One region of the Bradyrhizobium sp. CCGB12 genome, then DNA from elsewhere that is predicted to be linked to it. Evidence: riboswitches for the same ligand, from Rfam matches in the RefSeq annotation. Region 1 holds a riboswitch; the other holds the start of a gene.
What was found. A riboswitch is a leader RNA that binds a small molecule or an ion and turns the genes downstream of it on or off. The one in region 1 is predicted to bind cobalamin.
Positions count from the first base shown of each region.

Region 2: linked by a shared signal. The riboswitch ahead of NLM27_RS18720 (energy-coupling factor ABC transporter permease) and the one ahead of metE (5-methyltetrahydropteroyltriglutamate--homocysteine S-methyltransferase) in region 1 are both predicted to bind cobalamin.

Region 1 covers NZ_JANADO010000001.1:5,489,229-5,503,854, reverse strand. Annotated here, with positions in the region: gene NLM27_RS25425 (HAD family hydrolase) at 1-615, shown strand, start outside; gene NLM27_RS25420 (NAD(P)-dependent oxidoreductase) at 615-1,538, shown strand; partial or broken gene NLM27_RS25415 (electron transfer flavoprotein subunit beta/FixA family protein) at 2,148-2,984, opposite strand; gene nifA (nif-specific transcriptional activator NifA) at 3,640-5,463, opposite strand; gene NLM27_RS25405 (SDR family oxidoreductase) at 5,640-6,419, opposite strand; gene NLM27_RS44045 (transposase) at 6,976-7,275, opposite strand; gene NLM27_RS44040 (transposase) at 7,181-7,588, opposite strand; gene metE (5-methyltetrahydropteroyltriglutamate--homocysteine S-methyltransferase) at 8,020-10,344, opposite strand; cobalamin riboswitch at 10,447-10,639, opposite strand.
Region 2 covers NZ_JANADO010000001.1:3,951,986-3,966,470, forward strand. Annotated here, with positions in the region: gene cobT (nicotinate-nucleotide--dimethylbenzimidazole phosphoribosyltransferase) at 1-838, opposite strand, end outside; gene cobF (precorrin-6A synthase (deacetylating)) at 849-1,598, opposite strand; gene NLM27_RS18720 (energy-coupling factor ABC transporter permease) at 1,640-2,317, opposite strand; cobalamin riboswitch at 2,354-2,574, opposite strand; gene cobA (uroporphyrinogen-III C-methyltransferase) at 2,620-3,351, opposite strand; gene NLM27_RS18730 (cobyrinate a,c-diamide synthase) at 3,348-4,658, opposite strand; gene cobM (precorrin-4 C(11)-methyltransferase) at 4,658-5,440, opposite strand; gene NLM27_RS18740 (cobalamin biosynthesis protein) at 5,437-5,805, opposite strand; gene cbiE (precorrin-6y C5,15-methyltransferase (decarboxylating) subunit CbiE) at 5,802-6,983, opposite strand; gene NLM27_RS18750 (cobalt-precorrin-6A reductase) at 6,994-7,740, shown strand; gene cobJ (precorrin-3B C(17)-methyltransferase) at 7,716-8,450, opposite strand; gene NLM27_RS18760 (precorrin-2 C(20)-methyltransferase) at 8,447-9,178, opposite strand; gene NLM27_RS18765 (precorrin-8X methylmutase) at 9,181-9,810, opposite strand; gene cobG (precorrin-3B synthase) at 9,810-10,973, opposite strand; gene cobN (cobaltochelatase subunit CobN) at 10,970-14,218, opposite strand; gene cobW (cobalamin biosynthesis protein CobW) at 14,218-14,485, opposite strand, start outside.

The DNA.
Region 1 (14,626 bases):
ACCGCGAACATCATACTTGGCCGCCTCGGCCGCGCTGCTATCGATGTAAAGACGTTTCGCGACAGCTTCGACGTCCCACTTTCCGCGTTCTTTCGTAACCTAGGAATGTCGGACAGGGATATCGAGACTGTCGACCGAGATGATTGTGCTATGTTTCACGACACCTATGAACCCTTGGCGGACAAGGCCGTTATGCGCGGTGGCGCGCGATGCATTTTGGAAACAGCACGAGAACAGGGCGTTTCTAGCATTATCGTCAGTAACCATATCCTCGATCCCCTTCGCAACCAATTACGAAGACATGGCATCGATGATTGCATCACGGAAGTGCTGGCATTTGAAAGCCGCGCTACTCAATTCAAGAGCATGAGCAAAGGGGAGCGGCTTCGTCGATATATGCAGGCATACAATCTGAACCCAAGCTCAACTGTCATCGTCGGGGACATGCCTGTCGAAACGGATATTGCACGCGATCTTGGCTTGATCAGCATAGCCATTACCGGCGGATGTGTGTCCGCGTCACGTTTGCAAGCGGCGCAACCAGATTATCTCATTGAGGACCATCATACACTAATGACCATTTTGCAGGACCGCGGTCTTTTTGAAGCCTCATAATGGCGTATGGTATGACTCGTTTATCAGCAGCAACGCCAGGGACGGCACGACAAAGAATTGGCTTGATCGGCGCAGGACGCATGGGAACGGGGATGGGAATCAGCCTTTTGCGTCATGGCGCCGAGCTGCATATCAAAGCCAACAAAAGCCGTGTTGGCGCGGAACGCCTGATTGGCATGGGTGCCTACGAGCACACCGCAATTTCCGAATTGGCTCGGCATGTAAGTGCCGTCGTTTTATCCCTGCCCTCAAGCTGCGAGGTTGAGGCAGTCTGCCTTGGGCAACATGGGCTATTTGCACATTTGGCTCGACAGAGCTTGATACTTGACTGCACAACATCCTATCCCGCTTCAACACTTGCTTTGGCAGAGCAGGCTCTAAAGCGTGACTTACACTTCGTTGATGCTCCCGTAACACGAAGCCCCGAACAAGCAGAGGAAGGACATCTCAACGCCATCGTTGGGTCGAGTGAAAACACCTTTGCCGCCGCTGCTCGTGTTCTTACCGCATTTTGCGAGAACATTGTCCATGTGGGTGATGTTGGGCAAGGCCATAAGCTCAAGCTTGTCTACAATAGCATGACGATGGGCATTGCGGCAGTGGCTGCCGAAGCTTGCCAGTTTGCCGAAGCCATTGATGTTGACCTTGCAACCTTACGCTGTTTGGTCAGTCGCGGTGCCACCAACAGCGGGATATTTCAAAATTTCGCAGCCTTTTTGTTGGGCGAAAAGCGGAATGCTTTGGCGATATCGATTGCAAATGCCAGGAAGGATATCGACTGCGGCGTGCGATTGGCAAACGAGACGGCGTTGAGGGTCCCGGTTCTGACTGCCGCCGCGCAAAAGCTCCACACTTCTGTTGCAGAAGGCAAAGGTGAATTGACGTTGCCCCATCTCGCGCTATCCGAAGAACATAGATCTTAGCCCAATGGCCCGAAAGGGCCTTGATTTAACTGTGCCGTCCATGTCTTCCCGCCGCCTGCGAAACTGCGGATGGCGGTACCATCACCGTCTTTTCTGCACTACCGGTTCGGCGCTCGGGCTCGCAGATTGCACATGGCAACATCATTGGACCTTGCGGTCACTCGAGTGCCACCGCGATATCGGGACATGGAGTTGCGCTCGATGATCACGAAGCGCCCCGGGAATTGGCTTTGTCGGTGCGAATTCCAAATTGACCTGAGACTTGACTACGTGGTTCAATCGATGATGCTTTAGGAAAACATCGATCTTTCTCTGGATAGGCCTTCCGCTGTCGTTCATAGCGCCACGGTCCGCCCGGCGGGGATTTCGTGTAACACGGGCTCGGACAATGCGTCTTCCCCCGCTTTGACCGACAAATTGGCGTCTTCTTACCGGCGACCGTCGATGTACATCGACAGCCTAACGTCATGTCGCTACTCAGGAGCGCTGACGGCCCGAGGGCGTTTACGTCGTGCTTGCACTGGCATCGCCTGCTTGGGCTGCGGCCCGCGTTCGACCTGAAATGCGGGTGCTGTGGCCGCCCAGTTCATCGCAGAACGCTCTAGATTCCTCGCGGATCAGTGCGGCAAGGTCCGCTTCGAGCTTGGGTTGATGCTCGAAAATCGCCTCGATCAAGGCTTGCGCCGGCTGCTCGGGAGCCTCCACCAGCGTCGCTCTCCCCGTGCGCCCCGGGGGAGCGAACACCCGCTTGACAACTGTCGGTGAGCCTTTGAGACCGCATTTGGAGAGATCCTCGACGCCGGCGTCCTGCGCGTTCCATTTCAAGATTGGCGCGCGGGCGGCCCGCAGCGCATCCGCCATGCCGCCGCGGCGAATCTCGTTGGTGGCCTCGAGCATGGTAACAAGACACGGCAGTCTAGTGAGCAGAACCTGGACGCCGCCTTCAGCCCGCCGTTCCGCTTTAAGCGTGCGCGCGGTAAGGTCTAGCGCTCTAATCTTTGCGACGTAGGTCAGTTGCAGAATGCCAAGCCGCTTTGCGATGCCCGGTCCCACCTGCGCTGTGTCACCGTCGATGGTTTGCTTGCCGGTAAAGATGAGATCTGGCGGCCCATATTCCTCGGCGACTTTTCGGATCGCGGCTGCCAACGCATAGGTTGTTGCCAGTGTATCGGAGCCTGCGAAGTAGCGGTCGGTGAGCAAAACGGCTCGGTCGGCTCCAAATGTAAGCGCCTTACGTAAGGAGTCTTCGGCCGACATTGGTCCCATTGTAAGCACTGTTATCTCGCCGCCAAACTTGTCGCGCAGCTCCAGCGCTGCCTCGAGCGCGAAGAGATCGTATGGATTGATGATCGTCGGCACGCCCTGACGCATGATGGTGTTGGTCACCGGATGCACACGAATCTGTGCGGAGTCAGGAACCTGTTTGATGCAGACGACGATGTGCATATTCTTCTCCATGTGGTGCAACGGTTGGCAAAGCTATCAGCAAGTGTCGTACCATGGCGTCAGCGTTCTAAAGGCACCCGACCGGTACAAGGGCTGGGTACGGCGTTGGTGATGCTATCCTGACGTTTGGCAGGCGACAGAACTCCGACATTGTCGTGGGTGTGACAGCGCGCTAGAGTTGTCGTTGATCTGATCCTGAGAGCGGCATGGTATAGACCAGATACGCTTTTCTTGGGTTGCCGGCTGCGGATCGAATTTTCTGCAGCGAGGATAGCAAAGTCCATGCTCCTGCTACCGGCCGATTTACATTAGATCTCGTTCGCAGCATCGAAAACAAATCGATCTCTCTTAGGGCAGCTATTGTCTCTCTCTTGCGGCAGCAGGTCTGTGATTGACCGCGGTAAGTTAAGGCAATGTACTGTCGTCGATCATGATGACAGTGAAGCCGGCGGACTGCATTGCAGTCGATCGTATTCAGGTTCGGCGGAAGCCCAATGTCTGGCGTCTGTTCTTGCAAAGTTTTGCCGGTCCGCTTCCCGGTGAGTGCCAGCTTGGCCAGGCCATAGACATAGTTCGAGGCGCATCCGCGATTAGCTACGCCGACGCCGGTGACACGCATCGGCGTCCTGCTGTTCTGATTCTTAGCGATACTGCTTTAGAAGCGCTTGATCTCGATCCCGTATTTTCTCAGTGCGTACCCGATTTGACGCGGCGTCAATCCAAGCAGGCGCGCCGCCTTTGCCTGTACCCAGCCGGACCTTTCCATTGCCGCAATGACGCGCTCGCGATCGGCAATCCTCGGGCCACCTGCGAGAGCTGCGCCGGCAGGTGTGAGCGGAGCCAGCGCGCCGCCGTAGGGCGGCACCGGATCGGCAGCGTCAGTCGCCTCTGTGGAGGGATTAACAGGCAGCGGTACATCCAGCCCCCGCAGAAGTCCTGTCTCGTGCGGCTTGCTCTTCCATAGCTTCGAGGAAAGGCACTGACCTTGCCAGCACGCAAAATCACTTTTGACGATTGACGGTCCGGGCGCCAACGTTGCCGTCCGTTGGACACAGTTTTCAAGCTCGCGCACATTGCCGGGAAATTCACAGTTCATCAGGGTCTCAACCGCACTCGGATCGAAAGCCAACGAACGGCCATTTTCGCTGTTGAAACTTCTAAGAAACTGAGTAGCCAGCAGCGCAATATCATCCCGCCTTTCGCGCAAGGGCGGAAGCAGCAAGGGAACCACGCTAATGCGGTAGTACAGGTCGGCGCGGAACTCATTTCGTGCCACAGCGTCTTCAAGGTTCTTGTTCGTCGCGGCAATTACACGAACGTCGACCTTGATTGTTTGGTTGCTACCAACACGCTCGAACTCCTGTTCTTGCAAGACGCGCAGCAACTTCGCCTGAAACGAGGGCGATATTTCTCCGATTTCATCGAGAAAGAGAGTTCCTTTGTCAGCCAGTTCGAAGCGCCCCTTGCGCGAGCTGAAGGCGCCGGTGAAGGCACCCTTCTCATGACCGAACAACTCCGATTCCAGAACCGTCTCGGAGAGCGCAGCGCAATTCAGCTTTATAAAGGGCCTCTTTGCGCGTGATGACAGCTCGTGAATGGCTTTTGCAACCAGCTCCTTGCCGGTGCCTGATTCGCCGCGCAGCAACACTGAGCTGTTCGATTTGGAGACCACAGCGATCTTCTCCAACATGGCGCGCAATGGCGGGCTATCACCAATGATCCCCGGGATCCGAACTGTCTTCCGCTCCCTCGCAGGCTGCTTGAGCTCGACTGATTGCTTTTCCTGCGTGTCCTTCTCAGCCATCCGCCGGTTGCGGTCAAACGTCAACAGGCGATGCAGCTTGATGGTCTGGCCAATCAGATTGGCGATCATGGTCAGAAGCCGCACGTCATGATCGAGTCGAACACTCGACCTGTGGTCGACGACGCGATCGATAGTTAGCGTGCCAGCGACTTTCGCATCAATGCGAATGGGAACGCCGATGAACGACACTACGACATCATTCGACGCGCCGAGCATATCCATTTCCGCGGCAGTAAAGGCGGGCTCAATTGCTACATTTTCGGCAATGAGCGGGCTGTCCGTCGCCACGATCTGGTCAATTGCCTTGAGCGGTAGACGCATCCGGTAACGCTCGTCACTGCCCTCGCTCCAGCCGGGGCCGACGGTAATGTCCGGCATTCCATCATCGTCGAAGAGCGAGACGATGCCGTGTCGCATGTGCACAAACGATTGCAGAAGGTCGACGACGTTCGCCAATGTGACCTCTAGGTCGCATGGGGACGTAATTACTTTCGTAATTTCAAGGATGCCGGTCAGCGCACTCTCGCGCAACGGCTCTATGAACACCCGTGGGGCCGCCTCCGATTCCGAGTGAAGTCTTTCGCGTGCGGAAACAACATGCAGCATAAGGAGGTCTTCCTTGTCAAGATCGCCCTCCCTGGCACCTTGTTCGGTTTTACGAGATTCGTGTTGCATGTCGTCTCGCTCTAAGCGCCATATTGACGAGATGACATAGAAGAATAGCAGGTTTTCATTGCATAACGGCGCTTACGGCACCGTTTCTTGTTCTTGTGGCGGAGTTACCCGGGCCCTGACGCGAGTGAGACAGGAGTCAGGTTGATAGGGCCCCAACTGCGGATTGTCATAACCAACTATAGATGTTGGCCTCCGTTGATCGGCACCTCGGTGCCCGTGACATAACTCGCAGCATCCGAGCATAGGAAGAAGAGAACCTTCGCGACCTCTTCGGTGTTGCCCAACCGGCTCAATGGGATGCTCGGCAAGAGACGCGCTTCCGTTTCTGGTGACAACATGTCCGTCTTGATTTCTCCCGGCGCGATTGCGTTCACGCGTATTCCATGCGGAGCGTAATCATGCGCCATTTCACGTGTCAGACAGGCGAGCGCCGCCTTCGAAGTCGCGTAGGCACTGCCAGCAAACGGGTGCACCCTCGAGCCTGCGATTGAGGTCACATTGACAATTGATCCTGATGCGGCTTTTAGCTCGTCAAAAAACCCCTGCGCAAGCAGGATCGGAGCCACCATGTTAAGGTGAAACACCTTCATCCAGGTTTCGAGTGACGTCGTCAACGACGTCAACCGCGCGCCATTCTGCCCTTTTGGCGAAACGCCGGCATTGTTGATTAATGCGTGTAAGGGTCCACCTGCGAGGCGCTTCTTCACCTCGGCAATTGCACGCGGCAGCATGCGATGGTTACTGAGATCCACCTGGATATGGTCGCCCGGTCGTGAGTCCCATGGGCACCGCTCGTCATCAAATGGCTGGCGCGCGCAAGATATGATGCGCCAGCCAGCTTCCGAAAACAGCTTTGCGGTAGCGTGACCAATGCCACGCGTCGCCCCAGTCAGCAACAGCGTCCTCCGTTCTCCCCGCTGGGAACCGGCTTCAACGCCTGAAAGCGGGATGTCCACGTCCGACGCCGCATCGCCATTTAGTAGATCAAGACTCAACCGCGCCTCCTATCCTCTCGCCTCGCCCGAGAAACCGTTGCAGGATTTGGGCCACACCAACGAAGCGGGCGGTCCAAGTGGGGTGAGCGATCCAGCGGCAGGTCCGGAGACAGTTTCGCAGCTTTCAAACATTGCGCGTATGCTTTCTGACAACAACGCATGTTCATTACAAGGCCAATTAGAGGACCTGCGCATGTGGTCGGCCTCCTGTTCAGGGTTCACACGATCCGCAACGGCTAATAGAATCCTGAAGACTCTGGGCGTGCGGACAGACGATGAGCCGCGTCATGATCCTGATCGAATTGGCCCCCGCCTAATTGAGGCCGATCCACAGCGATGCGCCTCATTGACGCTGCAAGAATACTCTCAGAACGCCTTCCGGGAAGCCCAGCCCGCGCTTGAACGATCGCAAATCAGACGTAACCCGCCTCGTACGTTAGGTTCATCTACGATTTGCGTTGGACACCATGTCCGTTCTGCCTGGCCGATCAAGCATAGGCACTTGGCGCATCATGCATCATGACGCAATCAAACAGTTGGGCTGTTTGTAGGCGTCGGCGTCGCGCGGAATGATGATCCTGCGGGTGCGGCTTGATGGGATCACCGCCGTGGCGCCGCTCTCCGCGATGGTCGCGCGCAGGGCGTTGCAGTCATAGTCTTTGTCGGCGAGCACGGCATCGCCGCTCTGGCCATCGAGCAGTGCGGGCGCCTGGGTGATGTTATTAACCTGTCCAACCGTGACGATGAAGCGCAGCGGATGGCCGAGCGCATCGGCCAGCATGTGGATCTTGGTCAGTCCGCCTCGGGAGCGCCCCAGCGCCCGATCTTTGGCCCCCTTTTCCGCTCGTCGCCTGCTGATGGGCACGAACGATGGTGCTGTCGATCATCAGATACTGGTTGTCATGACCGGGGGACAGAGCAGAGAACACGCGCTCCCAGACACCAGCATGGCACCAGCGGTTGAAGCGCTGATGCACCGTTCTCCACTTGCCGTACCGCTCCGGCAGGTCGCACCAGTGGGCGCCCGACCGCAAAACCCACAAACATCCGTTGACGAACGGACGGTTCTCCGCAGCTGACCGTCTCGATCGCCAGCTTCCCCAGGCAGAAGCGGCGAAATCCTCGCCCATTGCGCCTTGGTCAGCTCATATCGCCTCCATCATCCGCACCGTGTCGAATCACGGTGCTCTATGAATCAGCTATCAACCGATTGGGAATCCTGAATGTCGATCGGCCCTAGGCGGGAGCATCGTTGCCAGTGATGCGCAGCCGGCTAGCTATGATCCGACGGTCACCCTCAATGACGAGCGTCGCGTGTTCGTCAAAATCGGCGCCAGCGAGGAATTGCCGTCGCCGAGTTCGCGCCTCTGGTGTGCCGCGGCATTTGTAGTGCGAGACCAGCGTCGACCGCCGTCCTACCGCACGCCGCGGAAGGAGCTCGATGTCCGCCCCGTGACAAGATCCCGTTCACGTGAAGGCGTAGTGCTTTTCAGTCGGTCTAATGATCGCGAAGCGCCGGGTTTTTCTCGTGAACGGAAGGGTAAAGTTCGATCCGCAGAGATCAGGTTGCCGCTCGTAGCTCCCGGGCAGCTGCGACCATGTTAACCAAGGCCGGACGCACTTCCTCCCACTTTCGGGTTTTCAGGCCGCAATCGGGATTAATCCATAGTTGAGAGTCGGAGAGCTGTTGGCGCGCGAGCGTCAGGAGGTGTTTCATCTCGGCCGTATCAGGAACGCGCGGCGAATGGATGTCATAGACGCCCGGACCGATCTGATTTGGGTACTTGTAGCTCCTGAAGGCGTCCAGCAGTTCCATCTTCGATCGCGACGTCTCGATCGAAATGACGTCGGCATCCATATCCGCGATAGCATCAATGATGTCGTTAAATTCGGAATAACACATATGAGTATGAATCTGCGTTTCGTCTGCAACGACTGAAGAGCAAATGCGAAAGCTGTCTACGGCCCAATCGAGATAGCTTTTCCACTGTGACTTGCGCAGCGGCAATCCTTCACGCAACGCCGCCTCGTCTATCTGAATGATTTTTGCTCCGGCGTTCTGAAGGTCGGCCACCTCGTCCCGGATCGCGAGCGCGATCTGTACGCAAGCCTTGCTCCGGGGGATATCATCACGAACAAACGACCAGTTCAGAATGGTCACCGGCCCAGTTAACATTGCCTTCACCGGCTTCTCGGTCATCGACTGCGCATAGCGCCACCAGTCGACCGTCATCGGCCTCGGACGGGAGACGTCTCCAAACAGAATCGGCGGACGGACGTAGCGTGAGCCATAGGACTGAACCCAGCCGTGTTTCGTGAAGGCGAAGCCCGATAGCTTCTCACCGAAATACTGCACCATGTCATTTCGCTCGAACTCGCCATGCACGAGCACATCGAGCCCTATGTCGTCCTGCCATCTCACTGCACGCGCCGTTTCCGCTTTGAGAAACTGCTCGTACTGCGCGTCACTCAACGTTCCCTGCGCGTGGGACGCACGGGCACGACGAATCTCCGCAGTCTGCGGGAATGATCCAATCGTCGTCGTTGGGTACGCTGGGAAGGCGAATCGCGCGCGCTGAAGCTCGACACGCTCAGCGTACGGCCTGTCGCGGCGACGCATTGTTTGGCCAATCGTCGTCATACGTCGGGTGACATCGGCGTTGTGAATCTTAGACGACTTCTCGCGAGCCACGGCCGCCCGTTTGGAAGCCGCAAGGCGGCGAGATACATGGGCATGATTGCCGGCGAGCGCACTTCCCAATGTGGCCAGTTCCTTGATTTTCTGGACCGAGAACGACAGCCAACTCTTTACATCGAAATCGAGATCGCTTTCGAGCTCCAGGTCGACTGGGACATGAAGCAGCGAACATGAAGGAGCGATCTCGACGCGGTCATGACCCAGCTTTGCGATAGTGGGCGCCAGCTTGTTGAACAAGTCCGGCAGATTGGAGCGCCAGACATTTCGCCCATCAATGACTCCAAGTGAGAGAACGAGATCGCTCCGGGCTATGGCGGCGATGAGGCTCAACTGATCTGAGCCCCGAACCAGGTCGACGTGAACGCCAGCCACGGGCAAGGCCAAGGCTGTATCGAGATTGTCGCCGAGGCTCCCGAAATAGGTAGCCAGCATGATTTTGAGGCCGGGTACCTGCTTTGCGAAATGGGTATATGCCCGCCGCAATGAGCCGCGTGATGCTTCGTCTAGGTCAAGGACTAGGCAGGGCTCGTCGAGCTGAACCCATTCCGCACCTCGCGCGGCTAGTTCACGAAGGACATCGACATAGACCGGTAGAAGCTGGTCCAGCAGCAACAGTGGATTGAACGCTGGATCTGCGCTCTTGCCGAGTTTCAGGAAGGTGACGGGTCCAACCAGCACGGAGCGCGTCTGGTATCCAAGGCTCTTTGCCTCCTCGTATTCCTCAATCGGCTTACGCGAGGAAAGCTTGAAGGTTTGGTCCTTGCGAAGTTCCGGGACCATGTAATGGTAGTTGGTGTCGAACCACTTTGTCATTTCCTGCGCTGCCGCGCCGTGTCGATGATCGGCATGCCCACGATCTGCATATTCTTCTGCGCCGCGCGCCATGGCGAAGTAGGTCTTGAGTGACACCGGCCCTGCCACCCAACCGTAAACGTCGGGAATCGCGCCGACCATCACGCTGGTATCGAGCACATGGTCATAGAGCGAGAAGTCGTTCGAAGGAATGACGGTCGCGCCGAGCGACTTTTGCCGGGCCCAGTTGGCGAGACGAAGTCCGGCCGCAGCCTCCAAGAGCTGCGCTTCGCTTGACTTACCGGCCCAGTAGCTCTCAACCGCGAATTTGAGTTCGCGGCGCGGACCGATGCGCGGCATACCCAGCGTTGCAACGCGAACTGAAATGTTGGACATCGCTTCAACCCCATGTTTGGAGGCGAGGCGAAGGTGGATGCGCGCAGGTACAGGCCGCCGCAGTGGCAACTGCTTGACGCACCACCGGGACACCCCGCCCGTGGACGAAATCGTTGCCGGGGCAGGTCTCCTGGCTCGCGGATCATCGCTGCTGTCCGGCCTTCCCGAAGCCAACCGGCCTCAGTGACAATATTGGACAGCGGCTCGCCGCTTACAGTTGCGGGGGCAGCGCCGGCATCACACCGGCTTCCCTCTTAGCTCCGGATCAAGCGAGACCCAGAGAACCTCGGACGGAATCAACTTCCTGCAAAACAATCGTTTCGTCAACCCTTCAACATCGCGGCCGCATCCTCCTGGCCGATTGGACACACGCCAAATGGGGAGACATCTGATCCGAGCCGCAACGCATGGCCAAGCCTCGTGACGTCCGCCCGAGTGGATTGTAAATATCTGCCGACCATTTGTGCGCGCGCGGGCTTCACACGTCTCCGGTACCGTTTGCCATCGGCTGGCTGCTGGCGACCGCCAGATCATGGTCGCGAAGTGTGGTCATCGGAAACAGTGGGTGCGCAGGCAGAGGCGTCTGGTCTTCGACTTCGGAGTCTCGATCAATTCGGGGCGTCGCGACGCGGCTTATCCGACGAAGCCGTGGAGGACCTTTTAAAAGAGCGTTCCGGCGCGAATCTGAGGCGGCATGTGCCTGCTGGGCGATTTCATCTCACTTTGACGGAACGGCAATGAAGCCTGGCGCGCTCTGTCGGACTGGGGGCAGGGCGTTGTGGCGATCTCGTGTCGAAAAGCCGTGATGCTATCGAGAGCGTCGCGAAGTACACATAGCATTTGATCAGAACGCGACGGAATGTTGCGATCACTACGAGGGAGAGTGTTTGCGCCGAGCGCATCTCGGACGGAGTCGCGTTGCGGCAAACCAGATTATGTAAAGGTACGGAGCACCGGCGTCGCATTTGTTGCATGCACAGCGCCATAAAGAGTAAGTTGTAAATCGCGATCATTGGCGCGGCCGTGCGGAAGCAACGCGAACTGATGGCATCTTTGTTGGGAGCGAAGATCGAGAGTGGCTGTTCAAGTTCGCCAAAGAGTATGACGTGCTAGTGCGGCCGCCCAAAACTGGTAGCGTGCATGAAGTGGCGCGAGCCAGACCTAAGCCCAGAGTTCTAGTGCTCCGCAGCTTCCCGACAGAGCCTCGAGCGGGTCGCCGACGACGGCGAGGTTGGCGCCCTGGCTCACGACCGCGGAACTGACCGGTGATCAGACTTCCGCCGCTAGCTGGTCGCGCCCTCGGTTTGTGCCCTCCGACCGGAATTGGATGGTGAACCAGTCGCTTAATCGACCGTTTGCTGGCTACGTACGCACCTTCTTCCAAGAGGCGTGAAGCCTTGGCATCCGGAAAAGCGGCGCGTCGACCAACTCGGGCCTTGAGGCCGCTAGCAGTTTGGCAGCTTCACGGACATCCGGGCTGCAAGTTTTGAAGAGCATTTCAGTGAAAGAGCATCGCGACTGCCCGCCATATCCCAGCCCAGAGCAGCGCATTAAAAAGGAGCGCTGCAATCAGCCCGTAGTTCCAAACCCTCCTCGGTCGCGAATCATTGCCATGTGATCTGCAATAGGCGGTGTTGCGTTTGAGCGTCGGTTGTCTCATGGGGCAGCGTTCTTCCTACACTGATCAAGAGCCATGGCGACATATGCTGCTGAGTTGGCTCCAGCGAGACCTGCGTCGCATTGGCGGCTACGGTCATCATCGGCAATCGGCATGCCATGCGAAGAACGTCACAGCGCTGAGAAAAGCGGCGTCTGAGCCGGCCGGCAGAGTGATTTAGCTACGCCATTGTCGGGTTATCGACATAGACGTCCTAAGCCGGACATCACCGACACGAGAAGGCGTCCTTTCAAACAGAAGTATGCCTGCACGGCTTAGCTTCTCCTCATTCGCTGGGAGCTATCGGCCGAAAGGCGCTCAAGCAATGCGGCAATGTTTAAGGATGTTCTCGCAGCTTGATGGCGGCTGGGCGAGAAGTCTGCTGGTGAGACATTCCAGGAAGGTGTCCTCGAGCGCCAAAGGCTGCAGGACATTCTTGGTCAAGGCTCCGTAGCACGGCGCACTTGTTCAGCATCACATCAGTTGTCCCCCGTCAGGTATTCGAGCATCCTATTGCAAGCCCCCTCAGCCGTGGCGAACGTTCGGAAGGGCGAACCACCGATTTTTATGGCGCCACGGCTATCGCCAAGCGGTCGCCACGACGCCACATAGCCGGAACGTCCGTGAAAGCCGGGGCCGGTCGGGGTCGCATAGGTGATCACAAATGAGAAACTACGGCCAGTTGCGCTCCATACTTCCAGGTGCTCGACGGCTCGGTGAAATTGAAGGGTCATCGCCAGTCGTTCACCTGTAGTTGGGAGCTCCACGCCAGAATGAAATGGACCGTGTTGTGGGGCCGTAGAGATCGCCACTGCCGCCTCGGATATATCGGTAAGTGACGCTTGCGTCGTGCATCGGCGATCGCTGCAGGATAAGTCAACGTTCGAACTCAATCACACTCGACAGGTTAGTCGACGCTCCTGCGAGAATCGGGCCAGTTGCAGTATTGCCCCTCAAAGATATAGCCGCGCTCAATTTGAGCATGCCAAGCAAGTTACAGTCTGAGGCCGGGCGAACGCATCAACAGCCGGCTATACCCGGCCGAGCGTTGGCTATTAGAGCGATCAGTTGCGGTTAAACACTTCTTGTGAATACTCAACGCGCGGTCTTGTCACACTGCAGCGCGGTGCCGAAATCCAACGGCTTTACTACTGATCTGCGCGCAATCTTGCGCCACATTACTCTGGACACGGTTGGCGATCGGAGACGATAAACTTGGAGGGATGCGTTTCCAGAGCGACTCATGAGTTACTGCGCGGGGTCGCGACGAGTCGGTCGGACAAGAAGTTAAAGCTGAGGCGATCCTCCCTATCCTGGAAAGTCTCGCGTCAAGGCAGAGCAAATCTTCAAGGAGCTAGTGACTGTCTGCACAGACGATGGAAGCGCTCGTCGGCACCAAGCGTAAAATATTCGTGGCGCCACACAGATGACTTATTGTCACTGTTTCAGGCTCGGGGGGGCAGCGAGGGCATTCGAACGACCAACTTACATTGGGAGGCACGATCGATGAGCTATCATCGTGTTTGCGACCAAACTGGGTGAGGGGACCAGATAGGAGTTCCGTTGCTACCAATTACGTTGCCAGGTCTTGAATGGACCAGGGATGGTTAGCGACATAATGTAGCGTCTCTCTCTACTACTGAACCGGTAGGCGCTCGTCGGTCACGCTCATTGTATGACAAAAGCCCCATCAAGCTCACGCTGTCGTGCAGCAACTGGCACCTGACAGCAGGCGATGTGGCGCAAACGTGCAAGCACCGTCTCGGTGTGACGATGAGAGGCTTCGTGGAATGTGGAGAGAAGCCATCAGAGTTCGATAGACGTCATTGGAGTGGGTGATGATCGACATCAACCACTCTTAGCTGGTGGTTTAAGATGCGTCGGTATCCCGGGCGATAGTGCCTGAGTTTGGGGCTGAGGCGCAGCCGGAGCCTCTTGGTAAGATGGCGAATAACGTCATCTATGCGGGATTCAACGATATGCGCCGACCAAAGGAGCGAGTGTGCGATCGCAGATCATAGAAAAGCTTGAGACGGGGCGCATACGATCTGGCCGACTTGCGAGTGCTCCTGGATCAGGTCCTTGTGGCCATTTTCTTGTGCAAGGGCCCTGTGGCTGTAAGCTCAACATCACCGCACTGGTCCGCCCAGGCTGGGAGCATGTCTCCGTCTCGACGCCACGGCGTTGTCCAAATTGGGACGAGATGTGTTTCGTTAAGGACCTGTTTTGGGACGAAGAGGAATGTGTGATGCAGCTGCATCCGCCCCATTCGCAATACGTGAATAACAGTCGGTACTGCCTGCATCTTTGGAAGCCCATTAATCGGGATATTCCGATGCCGCCACCCGGCTTCGTAGGCATCGTTGGGTTGGGACCTTCCGAGGCAGCTATCTTGCTTGCACAGATGCAGGCGCGATCGTGATGTGCTGGAGAGATAATCCAGTGCGCAATTCTGCTTCGCGTAACACCTCCGCCAATCCATACGCAAAGCAAACGCTTTTGATGGAAGTACAGGCAGGCGTCGATTGGCTCGATGTCGCCGATTAGTCGGCACGTCGCCTTGCAATTGTGGCATTGCATTGGCCGCGGTTGGGCTGGCCTCACGTTCACGCGCCACTGACACAT
Region 2 (14,485 bases), 1.5 Mb from region 1:
ACGAGGGATTGAGACGTACGGCTACGAGCGCTGCGACCGACACGATGAAGCCATCGATCAATACGGGGATGCGGCGCTGTGCGGCCGCAATGATGGCGCCTGAGATCGCCGCGATCTCCAAACCGCCGATGGCACACAGGATCTGCTCCGGCGTCGCTCCCGCAACGCCATGCCGCGCGATTGCAGCATCAATCACGCGCGCCTTATGCACGCGGCCGGCCGCGTCGATGCCGGTACCGCTGCCCGCGATCTCCTCGGCGTTGATGCCGAGCAGGCTTGCTGCAATCGCCGCCGCCGTCGTGGTGTTGCCGATGCCCATCTCTCCGAAGATCAGGAGATCGGGCTGATGGGCCTCCGCGCGCGCGACGGCGCGCCGACCGGTTTCGAAGGCGAATGCCAACTCGGCAGGTGTGAGCGCGGCTTCGACGCTGAAATCGCGCGTGCCACGACGCGGCTTGTCGGTAACGACGCCCGCCATCTCCGCCTCGGCCAGCGTACCGGCATCGACGACTTCGAGGTTCGAGCTAAGCTCACGCGCCAGCACCGAGATCGCAGCACCGCCCGAGGCAAAATTCGCCATCATCGCGATGGTCACGGCTTGCGGATAGGCCGACACGCCCTGCGCGACGATGCCGTGATCACCGGCGAACACGATGATCGGCACGCGCGCGGCGCGGGGCTGCTCCGTCGCCTGCAGGCCCGCAAGCTCGATGGCGAGCTGCTCGAGCCGGCCGAGAGCGCCGGTCGGCTTGGTCAATTGCGCCTGCCGCCCGATCGCTGCCTCGCGATGATGCGCGGAGATCTCAGGGCATTTCTGGGTGACCCATTCGGGGAGCATGCTGCCTCGCTTACATCAGGCGCTTGAGAATGTAGCTGTCCATGATCCAGCCATGCCGCTCGCGCGCCTCTTGCCGCAGGGCGACGATGCGCGGGCCGACTTCGGCGAGCGGACCAGACATGATGATCTGATCGGGCATGCCGAGATAGGCGCCCCACCAGATGTGGAGCCCGGCCGGATCGAGCGACTGGAACGCCGCGCCGCCGTCGAGCATCACCACCACGGTGTCGACGCCCTGCGGCCAGCCGCCTTCGCGCAGGCGGCGGCCTGTCGTGACCAGGAACGGCTCGCCGATGTCGTTGAGCGGCAGCGCATGCGCCGCGCACAACGCCTGGATCGAGGTGATCCCGGGCACGACCTCTATATCAGGCAACGGATTGAGCCGCCGTGCGATGCGCAGCGAGGAATCGTAAAGCGATGGATCGCCCCAGATCAACAGCGCGACCTTGCCGTTACCTTCGAGATGATTCGCGATCGTTTGCGACCAGGTCGCGGCCACGGCATCGTGCCAATCGTCCACGCCCTTGCGGTAATCCGTCTCGCCCGCATCGCGCACGGGAAGATCGAACTCGGCGATCCGCGTGCTCGCGCTGGTGAGCACGTCCGCGCAGATCGTTCGCCGCAGATCCGCAAGATCGGATTTCGCCGTCCCCTTGCGGGGGATCAGGACGAGATCGGCGGCGTTGATGGCACGGATCGCGGCGCGCGTGAGCTGCCCGGGATCGCCGCAACCGATGCCTATCAGGGAGAGCGTGAGCATCGCGAGCGCGAAGGACGGCCGCACCGTCCTTCGCTGGTCTCTTATGCCGCGTTGTGCAGGCGCGGCGTGACGAGGCCGGGCGCGGTGACACCGCGCAGCGATTTCGCCAGCGCCAGCACCGCGAGATCGGCGAGCGGCTCGATCACGATCACCAGCGCATAGGACGCGGCGAACGTCGCGATGTTGGCGAGGTTCGTCATAGCAAAGCCGGAGCCATAGAGCGCCCAGAACGCCACCCAGGCGATCACGCCGGCCTGGTAGGTCGTCGAAAGCGCCAAAGCCTGACGATACCTCAAATCGACATAGGCGGTGTTGCGCGGAATGATCCGCGTGGCGATCGCCTGGATCGCGAATAGCGGCACCAGCAGCGTCGTGACGTTCATGCCATATTGCGGGATGTCGGCGGGCTCGAAGAACACGCCCTGAAGCAGCAGGCCGAACGCAAGGCCGAGGGCCGCCGGCGCCGCACCGAACAACAGGAATAGCGTCGAACCGAGAATGAAGTGCACTTCGGAGACGCCGACCGGGAAGTGCGGCAGGATCTCGAAGAACACGAACACGAGGGCCGTGGTAGCCAGCGTCCGCACGGCGAGCGAGCCGATGCCCTGCTCGCGCACGGTCTCGACCGCAAGCTTGAGCGCAACGCCGCCTGCGGCGATGCCGGTTGCGTAACTCAGCACGAGCTTGGCGCCCGTCACGATTCCGGGTTCGATATGCATGGCTCAGATCCTTCCTGCCGTCACACCCGACGGCCTTGGCCTCAAAACGTGCAGGGCCGGTCTCCTGGCTCGCGGTTCACTGGGGATCTCCGGCCTTCCCGTGCCTTGCGGCCCAGTGGCGGTTCGGAGCCCCTCACCGCTTACAGTCGCGGGGGCGGCTGGGGTTTTGGGCGCCGCAACTGGGTCCGCCCATCCCCATTCCCGATTATGCTCCGGCGCTTTGCGCCGCGTCGAGCACCATGCCTCTCCTGTGTGCCTCTTTCGCCAGCCGGGCGTCAAGGGGCGAAGGGCGACCGCGGCCATCATGACGGATAATCCCCCGCCAGCGCCCCGAACAGGATGACGGCGGCCGTAGAAGCGGCGCCGCCGCGCGCAAGCTGCTCGGCGAGTTCGGCAATGGTGGTACGGACCAGCCGCTCGTCGGAACGGCCGAGAGATTCCGCGAACAGCGCCGGCGTATCAGCGGCGAGGCCATGTTCGATTAATTTCGCGGCAAGCGCCGGAAAGGTGCGCCGGCCCATATAGACCACGGTCGTTGCCTCCGGGTCCGCCAGCGCCGCCCAATTCAGGTTTGGCGGCAGTTCGCCGGTAACGTCGGCTCCTGTCACGAACTGCACCCGCCGCGAGGTGTGGCGCCGGGTCAGGGGAATGCCGGCTTGCGCGGCGGCAACGCAGGCCGAGGTGACGCCGGGAATGATCTCGTAGCCGATGCCGGCCTCCCGCAGCGTCTCCAGTTCCTCCTCGAGCCGGCCGAAAATGCCGGCATCGCCGGACTTGAGGCGCACCAGACGCGCACCTGTCGCGGCATAGTCGACCAAAAGGCGGTTCACGTGGTGTTGCTTGGTCGAGGGCCGCCCTGCCCGTTTGCCCACTGCGACGAGATTGGCGCCGGGCCGGGCGAGGTCAAGAATCGCGCCGGAGGCAAGGTCGTCATAGAGCACGACGTCGGCCTCGCGCAGCCGCGCAGCCCCCTTCACCGTGAGCAGCTCTGGATCGCCGGGGCCGGCGGAGATGAAAGTGACGAAGCCGCTCACCGGTCCTCCGCGATCAGATGGAAGAACGTGCCGGTGGCGTGGCCCCGTCGCGAGCCGGTCTCGGCGATGACCGCGCCGGTTGCGTCGTGCACGACCGCCAGCGGCGTATCGGGCTGCGCGAGGATGGTCGAATAATGAAACTCGTGGCCACGCAGCCGCGCGCCGACCTGATGCCCCGGGATCGGCGCGGCCAATTCGGCAAGACGATAGCCCAGATGCATGCGGCGCTTGGCAAAGCTGGTCTCCAGACCGAGCAGCCCCGCCATCTCATGGCTGATACCGTCGGCGTCGGTCAAAGCAGCACCCAGCACCATATAGCCCCCGCATTCGCCATGCACGGGCCGCGTCTCGGCAAAAGCACGCAGGCCGCTGCGGAAGCGTGCATTGGCCGCGATCTTGCCGGCATGAAGCTCGGGATAGCCGCCGGGCAGCCAGCAGACGTCAGCGCTTGCGTCGGGCGCTTCATCGGCCAGCGGCGAGAACGGCAAGATCTCGGCGCCGGCCCCCCGCCAGGCTTCCAGCATATGCGGATAGACGAAGGAGAACGCGGCATCGCGGGCCAGCGCGATGCGCTGGCCGGGCGGCATCACGTTGAGACCATTCGCGGCAGGCTGCGGCGACCAGCTTGCAGCGAAGCGCAGCACCGCATCGAGATCGACATGCTCGGCGACGAAGCGCGCGGCCTCGTCGATCAGCTTGCCGATCTCCGCCTGCTCCTCGGCCTGCACCAGGCCGAGATGCCGCTTCGGCAGGCTGATCTCGGCGTGGCGCGGCAGTGCGCCGAACACGGCAATGCCGGCATCATCAAGCGCACGCCGCACGAGATCCTCGTGACGCGGGCTAGCGACGCGATTGAGCACGACGCCGGCAAGGCGCACCCCGGCGCGATAATCGCGCAAGCCCGCGGCAATCGCGGCCGCCGTCTGCGCCTGTCCCGAGGGATCGATCACCAGCACCACCGGCCAACCCAGCATCTCCGCGATGTCGGCGGTGGCGCCGGTGCCGGAGACACCGCGCGCGGCGACGCCGTCGAACAGACCCATCGAGCCCTCGGCCAGCACGACGTCGGCATCCGCGCCGCGGCTGACGAGATGCGCGATGCCCCCGCGGTCCATCGCCCAGCTATCGACATTGACGGACGCGCGTCCCGTGGCCGCGGCGTGAAAAGCGGGATCGATATAGTCGGGGCCGCTCTTGAAGCACTGCACGTTCAATCCGCGATTGCGCCAGGCGCGCGCGAGCGCCAGCGTCAGCGTTGTCTTGCCGACGCCAGAGGCAGGTGCGGAGATGACGAGGCCGGCCGCCATCACGACACCTCCGGAAAGCGCGGCTCGGTGCCGACAGGCCGATAGCGGCGGTCATAGTCGGCGGCATAGAGGCGGCTCTCGTCGAAATCCGCAGCGCCAAGCGTCTTGCCGACCAGGATCAGCGCCGTGCGCTCCATCTCGCTCCCCACGGCGGCATCGAGCGTGCCGAGGGTCGCGCGGACGATGCGCTGGTCCGGCCAGCTCGCGCGCCAGACGATCGCAACCGGGCAGTCCGCGCCATAATGCGGCGTGAGCTCGGCGACGACCTTGTCGAGCAGATGGATGGACAGATGGATCGCGAGCACTGCGCCGGTGGCGGCGAAGGCAGCGAGCTTCTCGCCTTCAGGCATCGCGCTGGCGCGACCTGGTGTGCGTGTCAGCACCACGGTTTGGACGAGGCCGGGCAGCGTCAGCTCGGTTTCCAGCGCGGCCGCAGCAGCAGCGAAAGATGGCACGCCCGGCGTCACGGTGTAGGGAATGCCGAGCGCGCGCAGGCGACGAAGCTGCTCGCCCATCGCCGACCAGACCGAGAGATCGCCGGAATGCAGCCGCGCGACATCCTTGCCTTCCGCATGCGCGGCGGCGATCTCCGTGATGATCTCGTCGAGCGACATCGGTGCAGTGTTGACGATGCGCGCCCCTCGCGGGCAATGCGCCAGCACGCCCTCCGGCACCAGCGATCCCGCATAGAGGCAGACCGGAGAAGCCGCGATCAGGTCGCGTCCGCGCAGTGTCAGCAAATCGGGAGCACCGGGTCCGGCGCCGATGAAATGCACCGTCATGTGCCGTCTCCTTCGGCGATCGCCGCAGTCGCGGTGCGATCCTGCGAGACCACCCGTGTCGCAATCAGCCGCGCGCGAGGGCCGGCCGCCGCGAGCGCCGCGGCCTCGGCAACCGAGCCGGTGGCGAACTTTTCCGTGACGAGCTTGGACTGCGTCGGCGTGTCGATGCCGGCCAGCAAATTCGCCGGGACCGCCTTGATCGGCAGGCCGCATTCGCGCGCGAGCTGCTTTAGCGCTTCGGCGTCGGCCTTGTCGCTGACGGTCGCCACCGCCGCAAGGCCGTCGGTGCCGCCGGCGGCCAGAAGCGCCTCGCGCAATGAGGCCAGCGTTGCATCTTTTCTGAATCCGAGCCCGGCAACCTTCATCGGACCGCACTCCATTGCACCACAGGCCGTGCCGCTTCCCAGGACCTGTAGCGGCCGAGCGGAGCGGCATGCGCGATCTCCACCCGCATCAGCTCACCGCCGTGACGCTGGTGCAGCTCGCCGAGCAGCGCTTCCGTCTCCAACGTGACTGCATGGGCGACCAACCGCGCACCCGGCGCGAGTTGCGACCAGACGGTATCGAACATCGCGTGATCGAGACCGCCACCAATGAAGACAGCGTCCGGCGCGTCCAGTGCAGCCAGAGCGCCGGGCGCCCGCCCCGTGACGATACTGATCCGATGCGTCAATCCGAACGCGGCGGCATTGCTGCGAATGTTCGCGACACGATCCTCGCGCGCTTCGATCGCAATGGCTGTCCCGCCGCACAGCGCCCACTCGACCGAGATCGCCCCCGAGCCCGCGCCGATGTCCCACAACCGTTCGCCGGGTCGGGGCGCCAGCGCCGAGAGCGCGAGCGCGCGCACCGGCCGCTTGGTGATCTGACCGTCGTGGACGAAGGAATCGTCCAAAAGTCCCGAACTGCGGGGCATGCCCTGCCCGCCCTTCGCCTCGACGGCTACTGCAATCAGGTTTCCAGCGAGGTCGTCCGCAAAGCCATCGGCACGATGTTCCCTGATGCTTTCGCGTGGCCCGCCGAGCGCCGCCAGAGTCCAGAAGTTCGAGGCTCCCCATCCATGCTCGCTCATCCATTTTGCGAGATCACTGGCCGCCTTCCCGTCGCGCACCAGGCAAATGATGCGCGCGCCCGGTGCAAGGTGCGGCACGAGACGCTCGAACGGCGCAGCGTGGAGGCCAAGGCAGGCAACGGCTTCGAGGCGCCAGCCCAGCCGCGCGGCCGCAAGCGAAAATGTCGACGGCGCCGAATGCGCGATCCACTCGCTTGTCTCGAGCTTCTCGGCAAGGATAGCTCCGGCGCCGTACCAGAAGGGATCGCCAGAGGCGAGCACCGCTGTTGGCCGGCCACGGCAGCTCAGCACGATATCCGCGTCGAACGGCACCGGCCACGGACGGCCGCGACCGCCGACCTCCGCAAGCGCCAGATGACGTTCGCCGCCGAAGACGGTTTCTGCCTTGGCAAGCGCCTTTCGACTTGCCTCCGATAGCCCCGCAAGGCCATCTTCCCCGATACCGATGATGGTCAGCCAGGGATCAGCCAAGGAATCATCCATGATTCGCGCCCTCATTCTGGGCGGAACTGCCGATGCGAGCCTGCTCGCCGCGGAGATCGCGCGCGCCGGCATCGATGCCGTCTATTCCTATGGTGGCCGTACCCGCACGCCGGCCGATCAGCCGCTGCCGACCCGCATCGGCGGTTTTGGTGGCGTGAGCGGGCTTGCCGATTATTTCAGGCGCGAAGGCATCACGCATGTGATCGACGCGACCCATCCCTTCGCGACGGAGATGAGCCGTAACGCGGTCGAAGCGTGCGCGGAAACCGGCGTGCCGCTGATGGCGCTGGAGCGCTCGGCTTGGGTGAAAGCGCCCGGCGACAACTGGATCGAAATTCCTGACGTCAACGCCGCGGTCGCCGCGCTGCCCAAGTCGCCCGCAAAAGTGTTCCTCGCCATCGGCCGCCAGCATATCGCGCCGTTCGCGAGCCGGCCGGAACACGCCTATACGCTGCGCTTCGTCGATCCGCCCGAAAAGCCCCTGCCCTTCACGGCCGATGTGATCGTGTCGCGCGGACCGTTCACGCTCGAAGGTGAGCTTGAGATGATGCGCACGCGCAGCATCGCATGGATTGTCGCCCGCAATTCCGGCGGTGACGGCGCACGCGCCAAGATCGATGCGGCCCGTATGCTCAGCCTGCCCGTGATCATGATTGCGCGGCCAAGACTGCCCGAACGGCTGCGAGTCGAGAGCGTCGCTGAAGTGCTGCAGTGGCTCTGTCATCGCGCCCGCCTCGGCGCATAGACCCAGCGGCCGACGCGGCGCGTCTGCGAATTGCCGACGATGACTAGCGTGCGCATGTCGGCCATTTCGGGTGTCGCTTCGTTCAGCGTGACGGTCTCGATCCGCTCATCCGAGCCGCTGATCGCGCGCGCGAAGATCACGAGACGCTCGCCGCAGCCGGCCTCCCGGAGCACGGCGAGCGCGCGGCCAAATCCCTCCGGCCGGCTCGCCGAGCGCGGATTGTACAGCGCGATGGCAAAATCGGCTTCCGCGGCGAGTCGCAGCCGCTTCTCGATCACCGTCCAGGGCTTGAGATTGTCGGAGAGGTTGATCGCGCAGAAATCATGGCCGAGCGGCGCGCCGGCGCGGGCAGCCGCCGCCAGCATCGCGGTGACGCCGGGCAGCACGCGGATCGGCAGTTCCTGCCATTGCGGCGCCTGCTCCAGCGCCTCGAACACGGCCGAGGCCATCGCGAACACGCCGGGGTCGCCGGAGGAAACGACCACGACCTGCCCGCCTTCGGCGGCGAGCCGCAAGGCTTCGCTCGCGCGATGAAGCTCTTCGCGATTATCAGAGGGATGCAGGGTGAGCCCGGCTCGCGGCGGCACCCGCGCGACATACGGCGCGTAGCCCAAGATGTCGGTCGCAGACGCGAGCGCGGCGGAGACTTCCGGCGTCACCAGCGCGTCGCTGCCCGGCCCGAGGCCTGCGATGGTCAGCGTGCCCGTCATTCGGCCGCGCCCGGATGCCGGCCCTTGCCGTGCACGAGCACGATCGCGAAGTAAGGACAATCGGCGGCATCGATCTCGGCGAGCCGCGCGACGCGTTCGCCCGGCATGGTGCCACGCTCGACCAACCAGGCATCGTCCAGTCGGCCTGCGGCAGCGAGCGCGCGGCGCACCTTTGCGAGATTGCGGCCGGTCTTCATGACGACGAGCGCATCGGAATCGCGCATGCGCCGTTCGAGCTCGTCTTCGGCCAGCGTCCCCATCAGCACCGTCGTGACGTCGTCGCCGAGCGCGATCGGCTGGCCGACGCCGTTCCAGCAACCGACCATGCCGGGAATGCCCGCGATCACCTCGATCTCGACGCGGCCTTGCAGGCGCGTGTGCAGATGCATGAAGGAGCCGTAGAAATAGGGATCGCCCTCGCACAGCACGACGACGTCGACCGCGCGCGAAAGCCGCGCCAGGCGCTCGGCCCATTCGTCGTAGAAACCGGCAAGCAGCTGAACGTATTCGGGGCTGTCGAAAGCGATCTCCGTGGTAACAGGATATTCCATCGGATATTCGGTGACATCAGGTGCCAGCATGCCCTCGACGATGCGGCGCGCCTGCCCCGGCCTGCCCTTCTTGCGGAAATAGGCGACGTGCTGTGCCCCGCGCACCGTGCGGTCGGCGCGCACGCTCATCAAATCAGGATCGCCGGGGCCGAGACCGCAGCAGATGATGCGCCCCATGACTATTCGCTCCGGCTCGCCAGCGCGTTCACGGCAGCAACCGTGATCGCGGAGCCGCCGAGGCGGCCTTCGACCGTCAGCGCCGGCACCGGCGGATCGGCCATCAGCGCGGCCTTGGATTCGGCAGCTCCGACGAAGCCGACGGGACAGCCGATGATGGCGGCCGGCCGCGGACAGTCGCGGTCCTCCAGCATGTTGAGCAGATGAAACAGCGCGGTCGGCGCATTGCCGATTGCGACGATCGCGCCACCCAGATGCGGTCGCCACAGCTCCAGCGCCGCGGCCGAGCGCGTGTTGCGCATGGATTGCGCGAGCGCGGGAACGGCGGCGTCACTGAGCGTGCAGATCACGGCGTTGGCCGCGGGCAATCTCGCGCGCGTAATTCCCTCCGAGACCATGCGCGCGTCGCACAGGATCGGCGCGCCCTTCTTCAAGGCCGCACGCGCGGCAGTCGCCATGCCCTCTGTGAAGCGGATATGCGCCTCGAGGCCCACCATGCCGGCGGCATGGATCATCCGCACGACGACCTGCTCTTCGTCCGGCGTGAAGCGCGCAAGATCGGCCTCGGCCCGGATGGTGGCGAAGGACTGCCGATAGATCGCCGCGCCGTCGGTCTCGTAAGTGTGCGGCATCAGTGCCCTCCCACCAGAATGGAGGGATCGCTGATGATGTCGGCGCCGTTCAGGCCGCGCAGGGCAGGCTCGTCGTGCGTCGAGCCGCCGCGGACGAGATCGAATCCGACGCGAGTCGCAACCAGCGTCACCGCAGCGGCGCCGGAATGCGCACAGCCCTTGGCGCAGCCGGAGACGTGAAGTCGCGTATCGGGCGCGATGCGCGGCGCGAGCGCAGCGGCGAGCGCGCGGGTGTCGGCATGCGCCTCGCGGCACCGCGGGGCGCCGCTGCAGGCGATGACACGCAGCGCCGGATCGTGGGGCTCGGTGATGAGACCTGCGGCGCTCGGCATCGCACGCTTGCCCTCGCTCAGAACCATCCGCCACGGCGTCATCCGCAGCGCATGACCGCAGCTGGAAAACTGATGCAGCGTCGAGTGCAACATCTGCCCGAACGCGACACCGACCATGGCACCTTGCGGATAATGTCCGGGCCGCAACGCGGCCATCACGGGGGCCGGCTCGGTCTCGCCGCGCAAGGTTCCGGGCAATGCCGCGCCGGAAGCGATGTGGGTCGCCATGCGCCCTCGCCCGCCCGTGATGCCGCCGGACGCGATGAACCAGCCTGCAAGCGCAAGCGCCGTGCTCACGGCCCCGCCACGCCCAGCGGAACGGCCGAGCCTCGCACCATCGGCGCGCACCAGGAGCCGGCCAGTGCGATCGCGTTCAATCCGCACATCGGCGGAATCGCCCGCCAGCACGCGCGACCTCCCGTCATCGATGGCGAAGCCGAATTTTGTGGGGAGCTCGAGCCTGCTGTCGGCAAGCGCCTCTTCGAGCTCGGCGGCGAGCGCTTGCGTCTCATCGCCGGGGCTCCAGAACGGCGTCACCAGGATGTTGCGGCGAGCTTCCGTCTCCGGGTCGGGATCGAGCAGTCCCAACCGCGCGAGGCCGTCGAGCAACGGCCGGTGGCTCTGATCGCTGACACCCCTGATCTGGAGATTGGCGCGGCTCGTGACGTCGATCAGGCCATTGCCGAAGCGTTCGGCAAGCTCCGCAAGGCCAGCAATCTGCGCTGCCTCGAGCCGCCCCCCGAACGGGCGCACGCGAACCACGAGCCCGTCGCCCGATTGCATCGGCCGCAGCGCGCCGGGACACCAGCCCTTGACCGCGGAAGCGCTCATGATGCCTCCCGCAACGCAGCCGCGATCGAATTGCGGCGCGTTCGCCAGAGCGAGGCCTCATGCAGGCGCGTGAAGCAGGTCTCCATCGCGGCGAGCGCCGCCGGATTCTCGCGCGCCATGAAGGCGCGGATGTCGTCATTGCCGAGCGTCGCATCGTAGTAGAGGTCGAACAGATGCGGCGGCACGGCGCTGGCAAGATGCGCAAAGGCGGCCATGTGCTCGAGCGTCGCAGTGATCTCGGCCACCCCGCGAAAACCGTGGCGCAGCATGCCCGCGATCCAGGCCGGATTGGCCGCGCGCGCCCGGACGACGCGCGAGATTTCCTCGGTCAACGTGCGCGCGTGCGGCTGGTCGGGGCGCGTCGTGTCGAGGTGATAGAGCGCCGGCCCTGCCGCCCCGAGATGCGCCGCTGCGGCCGCAACACCGGCTTCATGCGCGGCATAGTCGGCGGCGAGCAGCAGATCGGTTTCCGGCAGGTCCTGCACATGGACGAAAGCGTCAGCGGACGCGAGCCGCTGTTCGATGCCGGCGCGATCCGGCTGCAGTGCGCCATCCGCGGAAAATGCCCAGGACGACGCCGACAGCCAGGCTTCCCCGGCGGCATCACGCGTCTCGGGCGTGAAGGCATCCGGGATCGCCGACAGGCCGACGCCGTATTGTCCGGGCCGCGGCGCGAATACGCGCGAGGTGCGATGACGATAGGGATTGTCGTCGCTCTCGTCCTCGCGGCTCGCGAGCGCCTCGGCTGCAGCTTCGAACAATTGCGCAAGGCCGGAGAAGACATCGCGGAACAGACCCGAGACGCGCAGCGTGACGTCGATGCGGGGGCGGCCGAGCTCGGCCGGCGCGATGATGTCGTAGCCGGTGACGCGGCCGGAGGCGTGATCCCAGCGCGGCGCAAGGCCGGCGAGATGCAGCGCCATCGCGAATTCCTCGCCCGCAGTACGCATCGTCGCCGAGCCCCAGAGGTCGACGACGAGGCCCTTCGGCCAATCGCCGTGATCCTGCAAATGACGGCGGAGCAGCTCTTCGGCGAGCTTGATGCCCTGCGCATGCGCCGATGGCGTCGGCACCGCGCGCGGATCGACGGCGAAGAGATTGCGCCCCGTGGGCAGCACGTCCTGGCGGCCGCGATAGGGCGAGCCGGACGGCCCCGGCGCAATGCGCTGGCCCGCGAGCGCGGCGCGCAGAGCATCGCGCTCCGCCTCGCCGCAGGCTCCGCGGCCGAACACGTGCAGGCCGTCACCGAACTGGCTCTCCTTGAGATCGCAGACGAAGCGGTCGATCCGCGGGATCGCTTCGGCCGGAGCCGCCGATGCATCGAGGCCAAGATCATCTTCCAACCCGGCCGTACGCGCCTCGTCGCGGATCGCGGCGATCAGGCGCTGACGGCGGGCGGGATCGAGACCATCGGCCGTCGAGTATTCGTCGAGCAGGCGTTCAAGCCGGCGCAGGCCCTCCGGCACCGCCGAATTTTCCAGCGGTGGCGGCAGGTGACCGATCGTAACGGCGCCGATACGTCGCTTGGCCTGCGCGGCCTCGCCGGGATCGTTGACGATGAAAGGATAGATGACGGGGAGAACGCCGATCAGCACCTCCGGCCAACAGGCGGATGACAGCGCCACGGATTTTCCGGGCAGCCATTCCAGCGTGCCATGCGCGCCCATGTGCACGACGGCATCGCTGCCCTGCCCCTGGAGCCAGAGATAGAACGCGACATAGCCATGGCGCGGCGTGCGGGCGAGATCGTGATAATCGGCATCGCGCGCGGACGTATCGCCGCGCTCCGGCTGGACCGCGATGATCGAGCGGCCGCATCGGATCGCAGCGAAATGAAACGCGCCGTCGCCGCAGGTCGGATCATCCTCCGGCGCCCCCCAGGCTTGCGCGAGATCGTCTTGCAGAACTAGCGGAAGGCGCGAGAGCGCCGCGCGATAATCGGCAACGCTCCAGCTCAAACTCTGCTTCAGCAGCGCTTCACCGAGCGCATCGACCGGCGCAATGTCGAAGCCGACCGCCGCGAGATCGGACACCAGTGCTTCGACCGATGCCAGCGCGTCGAGCCCAACCGCATGCGCGATCTGGTGCGGCCGGCCCGGATAGTTCGATAGCACGATCGCCAGCCGTTTCTCGGCAACCGGCGTCTCCGCAAGGCGACGCCAGGCCGCGACGCGCGCCACGACAGCCTTTACGCGCTCCTCATCAGGCCGGTGCGCCAGATGCGAGAATTGCAGATCCGGATCGCGCTCGGCTGCCGACTTGAAGCTAATGACACCCGTAAATACGCGGCCGTCGACTTCGGGCAGCACCACATGCATCGCGAGATCACCGGGCGACAGGCCGCGGAGCGACTCCGCCCAATCCTCGCGCCGCGCCGTCGAAAGCGCGACCTGAAATACCGGACAGGACGCGGCATCGAACGGCGTCGTGCCATCGTCGCCCACGGCAGAGAACGCCGTCGCATTGACGATCGCCGCCGCAGGATTTTGCGCGAGATGCGCGCGCAACCAATCGGCGACGCCCGCAGCTTTCAGCGAGGTGACGAAGACGCCATAGGCGTCAAAGCCGCGCTCGCGCAGCGAGGCGATCAAGGCATCAACCGGCCCCGTATCCGCGGAGGTGAGATAGGAGCGATAGAACGTCACAAGCGCGAGCGGCTTGCCCTCACCCGCCGACGGCGCCGCAATGACACCACGTGCGGGATCATAGAATCCCATCTCGGGCACATTCATCTCGCCGACGACCGGGCCGGCATAGAGACCCGAGGCCAGCGCGAGCTGCGCAATCGCCGCCTGCGCCGCGACCGGACCACCGGTGTCGCAGAGCACCTTGAGCCGGCGCAGTGTCGAGACCGGCAAGGTCGAGTACGCATCGAGCCGCGTGTCATCGCGGCCGTCCGCCGGCAGCACGGCGACTACGATGTTGCGGTCTTTGGCGAGTTGTTGAAGTGCAGCCAACCCGTACGGCCAGTAGGACTCACCGCCGATCAGGCGCACCAGAATGCCGCGCGCCTGCGACAGCGTGCGTTCGATATAGGTGTCGACCGAAAGCGGATGACGCAGTTCCGCGAGATTGGCGAGCCGCAGCGACGGCAGGCTGTCGCGGCCACGACGCCAGCCGGCCGCGAAGGCGGCCAGGTCGGAATCCGAATACGAGAGCACCACGAGATCGGCCGGGTCCTGGCCGATGTCTCTTGGCGTCGCGGTCTCCTCGAGACCGCGGCTCTCGCGGAAGACGACGTGCATCAGATACCAAGTCCTGCCTTGATGGAGGCCTCGTCGATATCGCCGTGCTCGCCGATCACGACGAGCTTTGATTGCCTGATATTTGCGCCCCAGGGCTTGTCGAACTGGTGTCGCACGCGCTCGCCGACCGCCTGCAGCAACAGGCGCATCGGCTTGCCCGCGACCGCGATGTAGCCCTTGGCACGCAGCACATTCTGCTCGCGCGCCAGCCGCTGGACCGAGGCGACCAGCGCATCGACGTCAGCCACCTCCGGCAAATCGATCACG